3 regions of the Comamonas sp. GW821-FHT11H03 genome follow, and region 3 is predicted to be linked to each of the others. Evidence: predicted binding sites of a transcription regulator. Region 3 holds the regulator's gene; each other region holds the start of a gene.

Region 1 (2,264 bases), on a different contig from region 3:
GACCAGATACCTGATCAGCGAATTGTGTGGCGAAAGATCCAGGATGTAGTACTTCATGATCCAGGCCGGCATGATCAAGACCGGCTCGGGATGGACCTTGTCGGTGGTCGGTGCGTACTGGATCAGCTCCATCAGTTGGTTGCGCAGCACCACCTTGCCAGCGGTGACGGCCACATCGCGCCCCACCTGAAACTCCTCGCAGCCAGCAGGCGGCTTGTTGGTGAGCTGCGCATGCACATCTTCCATCAGGTACTGGAAGCCACGCGCCAGATTCGCACCGCCCTCTTTGGCGGTACGCTCCAGAACGATCGGGTTCGTGGCAAAAAAGTTCGCGGGCGAAAGCATATCCAGCCACTGCCTGCCCCAGAACCCGACCAGACGCTCGTGATGTTTGTCAACACCTGCAACGCCTTGGCTGGCAGCCTGCCACCAGCGTTGCTGAGCGGCAAAGCCCGCACTCATGACCGTGAACGGCCATTGCTTCCATTCAGGAGCCTGAAAGAGACGCTCCGCCTCCTGCGTCTGTGGCCCGCCATAGCAAAGCCTGACCCATTCCTCCAGCGCCAGCCTTGCCAGATCCAGACGCTTTGCCGGGCTGATGGCAAGGTTGCCGGCCCAATCCATCCAGGCCTGCCATTGGGACTCGGGGGAAACCGACAGCCACTGCTGCGCCCACATCGCGCGCACAGCCTGATCAAGCTGCTGGCTGGAACTGAACTGAGCTTCGGCATTGCGGTCAACCATAGCGGCCCCTTTTTGCTGCATGGCAATAACGCAACATCTTATGCGCAGCAAAAGTTGTTGCCTAGTCACGACCTGCCGGGGGTTGAGCCACATCAAGCTCGCGCAGCCGAAAGCGCTTCGGCATGCGGCAGCCGGCCCCGAACACCGGGCTGCTGCAGCTAAAAGAACTCTGCTGCCTTGCCTGGATCAGGCCTGCCACCGGAACTATTGGCCATGATTTGCAAGCTGAACGCACGCCACCGACCACTGACGCGCGCGGCACAGTTTTCTCATTGTGTGCAATAATGGAGGGCTTTAATGCGGAAAGTACACCGGACAGGCTGGTGCGGCTCCCGCACTTGACCAAAGGAAAGATCATGAAAGAAGGCATTCACCCCAATTACCGCGAAGTTCTGTTCGTGGACATGTCCAACGGCTTCAAGTTCGTGACACGTTCTTGCGTTTCCACCAAGGAAACCGAAAACTTCGAAGGTAAAGAGTACCCTCTGTTCAAGCTGGATACCACTTCTGAATCGCACCCCTTCTACACTGGCACACAAAAGTCGGTGGACAACATGGGTGGTCGCGTGGAGAAGTTCCGCAACCGCTTCGGCAAGAAGTAATTCTTACTTTTTTGCTGAAAAGGCAGCCCGGGCAACCGTGCTGCCTTTTTCTTTTTTGGGTGCCGCCCCACGAAATTCCAATGCTCCTATCATCGGAGCACCAAGCGCTTTGACTCCAAGCGCTTTCGCCTGATCTGGCGGTGCAAATTCGCACAGCCGCTACTGGATTGATTGCGTGAACCAGCCCACACCTGCCATCGTTGCCCAAAGCGCTGTACGCCGCCTGCCGCGCTGGGCCCTGCTTTTGCTGTGCCTGGCCTATGTGATTCCCGGCTTTGTCATGCGCGGCCCCTGGCGCTCCAACGACATGGAGGCCTTTGGCTACATGCGCGAGCTGGCGCTGGGCAAGACCGACTGGCTGGCCCCCAAGCTCTCGGGTCTGGCTCCCAGCATGGACGGTCTGCTGCCCTACTGGCTGGGGGCCCTGTCCTTGCAGGGATTCGAGTGGCTGCTCGGCGCCGAAATGGCGGCGCGCCTGCCCTTCATCGCCTTGCTGGTCGTGACCCTGGGCGCCGCCTGGTGGGCAGCCTATTACCTTGCACGCACGCCCGGTGCGCAGCCCGTGGCCTTTGCCTTTGGAGGGGAAGCCCAGCTCATCGACTATGCCCGCGCCATGGCCGATGCAGCCTTGCTGGCACTGGTTGCCTGCCTGGGCCTGGCCCAGCTCTCGCATGAAACCACCAGCTATGTCACGCAGCTGGGCTGCACGGCGCTGCTGTTCTTTGCCGCTGCGGCAATGGCCTATCACCCGAGGAAGTCAGCCGCGGCACTGCTATTTGGCATGCTGGGATTGGCCCTGAGCGGCGCCCCCACTCTTTCCGTGCTGTTCGGACTTGGCGGCAGCGTGATCGCCTTCACCCAGCGCAGCTGGGGCGACAATCCTGGCCGCGCCCACCGTCAGGCCCGCATCTGGGCCGC
Region 2 (2,264 bases), on a different contig from region 3:
AAGCTGCTGGCCACGCCCGAGGTGCGCGACGCCATTCTGACCCAGGGTGCCGAGCCCCAGTCCATGAGCGTGGCCAACTTCGACAAGATGTTCCAGGCCGACTTCAAGCAGTCCAAGCAGGTCGTCGAGTCCTCGGGCGCCAAGATCGAGTGACATCCCGACGCGGCGCGCAGGATTGGCGCCGCCCTGCCAGGCGCGAATAGGCCTGATCTGCATCAATGCGGCCTATGACAGGCTCGTGAATACTTCTTCGGAAACCCCTGAATTTCTGGAGAACATCATGGCATTGCTGGTCTGGGTCCCCGAGCTGGACACCGGGATTGCGGAGATTGACAGGCAGCACCGCCGCATCGTCGATTACATCAACAGACTCTACGAGTTGCGCAGCTCGCCAGATCGCGCAGGGCTGGGCGATGTCATCGGCGAGATGATCGACTACACCGTCTCGCACTTCGTCTTCGAGGAAAGCCTGATCGAGAGCGCCGGCTATATGTTCGCCGGCCCGCACAAAAAAGTGCACGAGCTGTTCACGCGTCGCGTCATCGAGATGCAGACCCGCTTCGATGCGGGCGAGGATGTGGCCGCCGAGCTGCACGGCATGCTCTCGCGCTGGCTGTTCAACCACATCCGCAACGAAGACCATGGCTATGTGGACTCGGCCAAGGTCTATCTGCGCATGATGACCAAAGAGAGCGGACACGCTGCACAGAAGGAACAACTCAAGGCCGAAGTGCTTCAGGAGCTGGAACTGCAGCGCAAGAAAAAGGGCTGGCTGGCCCGGCTGCTCAATCGCTGAGCACTCTGACCCACAAGAAAAACGGCTCCCTGAGGAGCCGTTGCTTCGTGTGCAGCCGCCTTACGCTTACTCGCGCACAACAAGAACCGGGATTTTGACTGCGCCCAGCACGCGTTGGGTGACGCTGCCCAGCATCAGCTTCTCAAGGCCGCGTCGCCCCTGCGAGCCCATGACGACAAGGTCTGCGCCCACGCTTTCCATGGTGCGCACAATGCCTTCATGCACTGCATGACCCTCACCCACCAGGGTCTTCACGGGCACACCCGCCTCATCCATGATGGCCTTGACCGCATCCAGGGCGGTGTTGGCTTCGGCGGTGGCCGCGCTCAGATACTGCGACTGGCCATAGGCAAAGTCGGCGCCCACGCCGGTGAAAGGATAGGGATCGACCACATACACCGCCGTCACGGCGCTGCCGAAAACCTTGGAGAGCTCAGCGGCCTTGCGTGCAGCCAGCATGGAGGGCTTGGAGCCGTCGACCGGAACCAGGATGTGATTGAACATGGACATATGTTTCTCCTTTCAGGTTGCAGGCGACACGGACCTCAAGCCAAAGGCCCGGGGCAGATGCCGCTCTTGAGATAGCGTTGAGTCTGCCTTCATCATGCCTCAGCGTGTTGACATGAATCAACCCTGAAATTCACACTGGCCGAGGTCGGGCTCAGATGCAGACATGGGCCGCCTGGTATTCGTAGCATTTGTCCAGCAAAGTGTCGGACTTGTCGGTAATCGTGATGCGAGTGCCGTCCGGGCGCAACAGCGAGACATTCTTGAAGGCTGGCTCATGGGGTTTGCTGGGCGCATCGCGGCGCACGGTCCATTCCTCCTGGACGATGCCGCCCGGCATATCCAGCATCACGACGATCTGCTCGGTATCGTGCGACAGCCGGATGCACTTGGCATCATTGAGCTCGACCACGGCACCGGCCGGCGCGGCCAGACCATAAGGGCATTCCTCCACGCCGCGAATCGGCACCGAGGCATCGCCGAGGGTAATCTCAAGGCCATTGCGAAAGTAGATCGTGGGCTCCTTGGTGTCGGCCGCCTGCGCCGGACGGTCTTGCGAAGGCTTGCAGGCCGCTACGGTGACAAGAGCGGTCAGCACTGAAATACTGAGGGCGTAAAAGCGATTCATATAAAAAAACACGCCCGGCAGGGGCGTGGTGTCGGCCAGCGGTTGTGGCTTGTTGGATGCCAGGAAGACTCGAAAAGGCGAGGAGGCGAAAGCTTCGCCGCAACAAGCCTGCATCATGCAGTGTCGAGGGCGTCACTTTGATGCATTGAGCACGTTACAGTTTTGCCCAAATTTTTCGAACCAAGCCGTCCGTCTCAATCCAGCTCAAGCGGCCTGGCCCTGCGACTCCTAGAGCTCGGCCCCCTGGAAGTTGCCGCGGCGATAGGTCAGCACCAGCGTGTCGCGCACGCCACCGTGCTCGGCAGGCTGGATCGGCGTGGTCTCATGAATCAT
Region 3 (2,264 bases):
AATTTTGTAAAGAGGTTTCATCATGTCGGCAGCACAAGCCAAGGTCTCGCAAACGGCCAGGATCACCCACCCCGAGGACGGCAAGTCCTGGTGGAAGTTTGCCCATGTCTGGCTCATCATCGCCGGCCCGGTGATCGTGGTGATTGCCGGCTTTGTCACCGCATACATCGCACTGAGCAGGCCCGATCCCGTGATTGACCCTGACTACTACCGCCATGGCATTGAAATCAACCAACGCCTGAGCGAAAGTGAAAAAAGCATGGCCCCTGCAGTCACCGGCCGCAATCATGCGGCCACTCCAGTCAAGGACCATCCTCTGGATCGCTGAGCGCTCCGGTGCTTGCTCCGCCAAGGTCGCTTTTGCGGCCTTTTTTGTTGCCAATATCAAAATCAGAGCATGTTGCGCATGCTCCGTCTAACGTTGATGCAGAAGTAAATGGTTTTTCATTATCCGGATGGCGCAAGGTGCTACTGAAAAGAGAGTGATTCAGGGTTTCCCGCCATGGTGCATGCCCGCAGTCCTGCGTGAGCGGTCATCACCTTTGTGCAAAATATGGTCAAGCCCACAGCCCAAGGAGAATCAGGATGGATGCTCGACGCTGGATGTGGATTGTCTGGCCGGCCTTTCTGGCGGCGGCAATCATGGAGATGGTGGTTTTTGCCTTTGTGGACCCGCTGGATCTGCACTGGCTTGGTTCCCCCCTGGGCTGGTCGCGCCAGGCCATCTATACGGTCGCCTTTTTTGCCTTCTGGGTCGTGACCCTGATAGGAGGAGCGATGACGGTGATGCTGGGGCGCTCCGTCAGCGATCTCAATGGAGGCATCGTTTCCGAGCCTCTGCCCGAGTAATTCGCCCAGATAAAAAAGCCCGCTGTCCGCGGGCTTTGTCTTGAGAGCGTCTGCTGACTCGGCTCAGCTCTGGCATTGCTGGCTGTTGACGATGCGTTTGAGCGCCTCGGTATCCAGAATGCGCAGGTGGCGCTGCCTGACTTCCACAATGCCTTCCTCTGCAAATTTGGAGAAAGTGCGGCTCACGGTCTCGAGCTTGAGGCCCAGGTAACTGCCGATTTCTTCGCGCGTCATGCGCAGCACCAGCTCCGACTTGGAAAAGCCGCGTGCCGACAGACGCTGGACCAGGTTCAACACAAAAGCCGCCAGGCGCTCTTCGGCACGCATGCTGCCCAGCAGCAGCATCACGCCATGCTCGCGCACGATTTCGCGGCTCATGACCTTGTGCACATGGTTCTGCAGCGCCGTGACCTCGCGCGAGAGCTGCTCCAGTTTGTCAAACGGCATGACACAGACCTCGGCGTCTTCCAGGGCCACGGCATCACAAGTGTGGTGGTCGTTGACGATACCGTCCAGACCAATGATTTCGCCCGCCATCTGAAAGCCTGTGACCTGATCGCGACCGTCTTCGGTCGCCACGCTGGTCTTGAAGAAGCCGGTTCGAATGGCATACAGAGAGGTGAACTCTTCGCCATTGCGAAACAGCAGCCCACCGCGCTTGATCTTGCGGCGCGTGGCCACAACCTCTTCAATGCGCTCCATTTGTTCATCGTCCAGGCCCATGGGCATGCACAGTTCACGCAGATTGCAGTTGGAGCAGGATGCTTTGATGGTCTGAAGATTCATGGGCTTTTGCTACCGCGCAGACAGACACACAGTGGAGAGTCGCGCTGGTCATTGACCTCGTGGTTGAAGATGAGATGGATCAAATTGTCGCAGCACTTGCCTTGAGGTCTCTTGATTTTCATCAAGGACAGGATGATTGCCTTGGGGCACATTGCCAGTATTCGTTCCAAAACATGCGCTTTTGCCTATTTGGGGCATGATTTTCAGGATCTGATTTCCATTGAAATATGCTCCATGCAGAGTGTGGGCGCACCCTAACTCCCAGTTATGACCGCAGTCACGCCTGAGTTGCTGAGCCGCTTTGATATCCCCGGCCCACGCTACACATCGTTCCCAACAGCCGACCGTTTTGTTGAGGCTTTTGGTGCAGACGACTACATACTGGCACTCAAGCAGCGCAAGACGCATTCTGGCTCGCGCGCTTTGCCGCTGTCCGTTTATGTGCATGTGCCGTTCTGTGAGTCGCTTTGCTATTACTGCGCCTGCAACAAGATCGTGACCAAGCATCATGAAAAGGCTGCCGAGTATCTGGACTACTTGGGCCGCGAGCTGGCCATGCATACCGAGCACTGCGGCAAAGGCCAGCTCGTAAGCCAGCTGCATCTGGGCGGAGGTACACCGACCTTCTT

What was found. The regulator FNR, encoded in region 3, switches genes on or off when oxygen is low (the NO sensors DNR and NnrR bind a similar motif). The targets are predictions, from matches to a motif close to TTGATNNNNATCAA.
Region 1: the regulator FNR is predicted to act here: its motif matches at 827-840, upstream of AC1RTQ_RS15125 (PHA/PHB synthase family protein).
Region 2: the regulator FNR is predicted to act here: its motif matches at 1,414-1,427, upstream of AC1RTQ_RS10140 (universal stress protein).

Annotation. Positions count from the first base shown of each region.
Region 1 is NZ_JBXARF010000006.1:183,601-185,864, forward strand. Features, by position in the region: gene AC1RTQ_RS15125 (PHA/PHB synthase family protein) at 1-744, opposite strand, end outside; gene AC1RTQ_RS15130 (type B 50S ribosomal protein L31) at 1,101-1,346, shown strand; gene AC1RTQ_RS15135 (hypothetical protein) at 1,522-2,264, shown strand, end outside.
Region 2 is NZ_JBXARF010000003.1:402,492-404,755, forward strand. Features, by position in the region: gene AC1RTQ_RS10130 (Bug family tripartite tricarboxylate transporter substrate binding protein) at 1-153, shown strand, start outside; gene AC1RTQ_RS10135 (bacteriohemerythrin) at 239-796, shown strand; gene AC1RTQ_RS10140 (universal stress protein) at 863-1,300, opposite strand; gene AC1RTQ_RS10145 (hypothetical protein) at 1,458-2,048, opposite strand; gene AC1RTQ_RS10150 (2OG-Fe dioxygenase family protein) at 2,160-2,264, opposite strand, start outside.
Region 3 is NZ_JBXARF010000005.1:271,805-274,068, forward strand. Features, by position in the region: gene AC1RTQ_RS13665 (FixH family protein) at 23-328, shown strand; gene AC1RTQ_RS13670 (hypothetical protein) at 586-849, shown strand; gene fnr (fumarate/nitrate reduction transcriptional regulator Fnr) at 913-1,635, opposite strand; gene hemN (oxygen-independent coproporphyrinogen III oxidase) at 1,903-2,264, shown strand, end outside.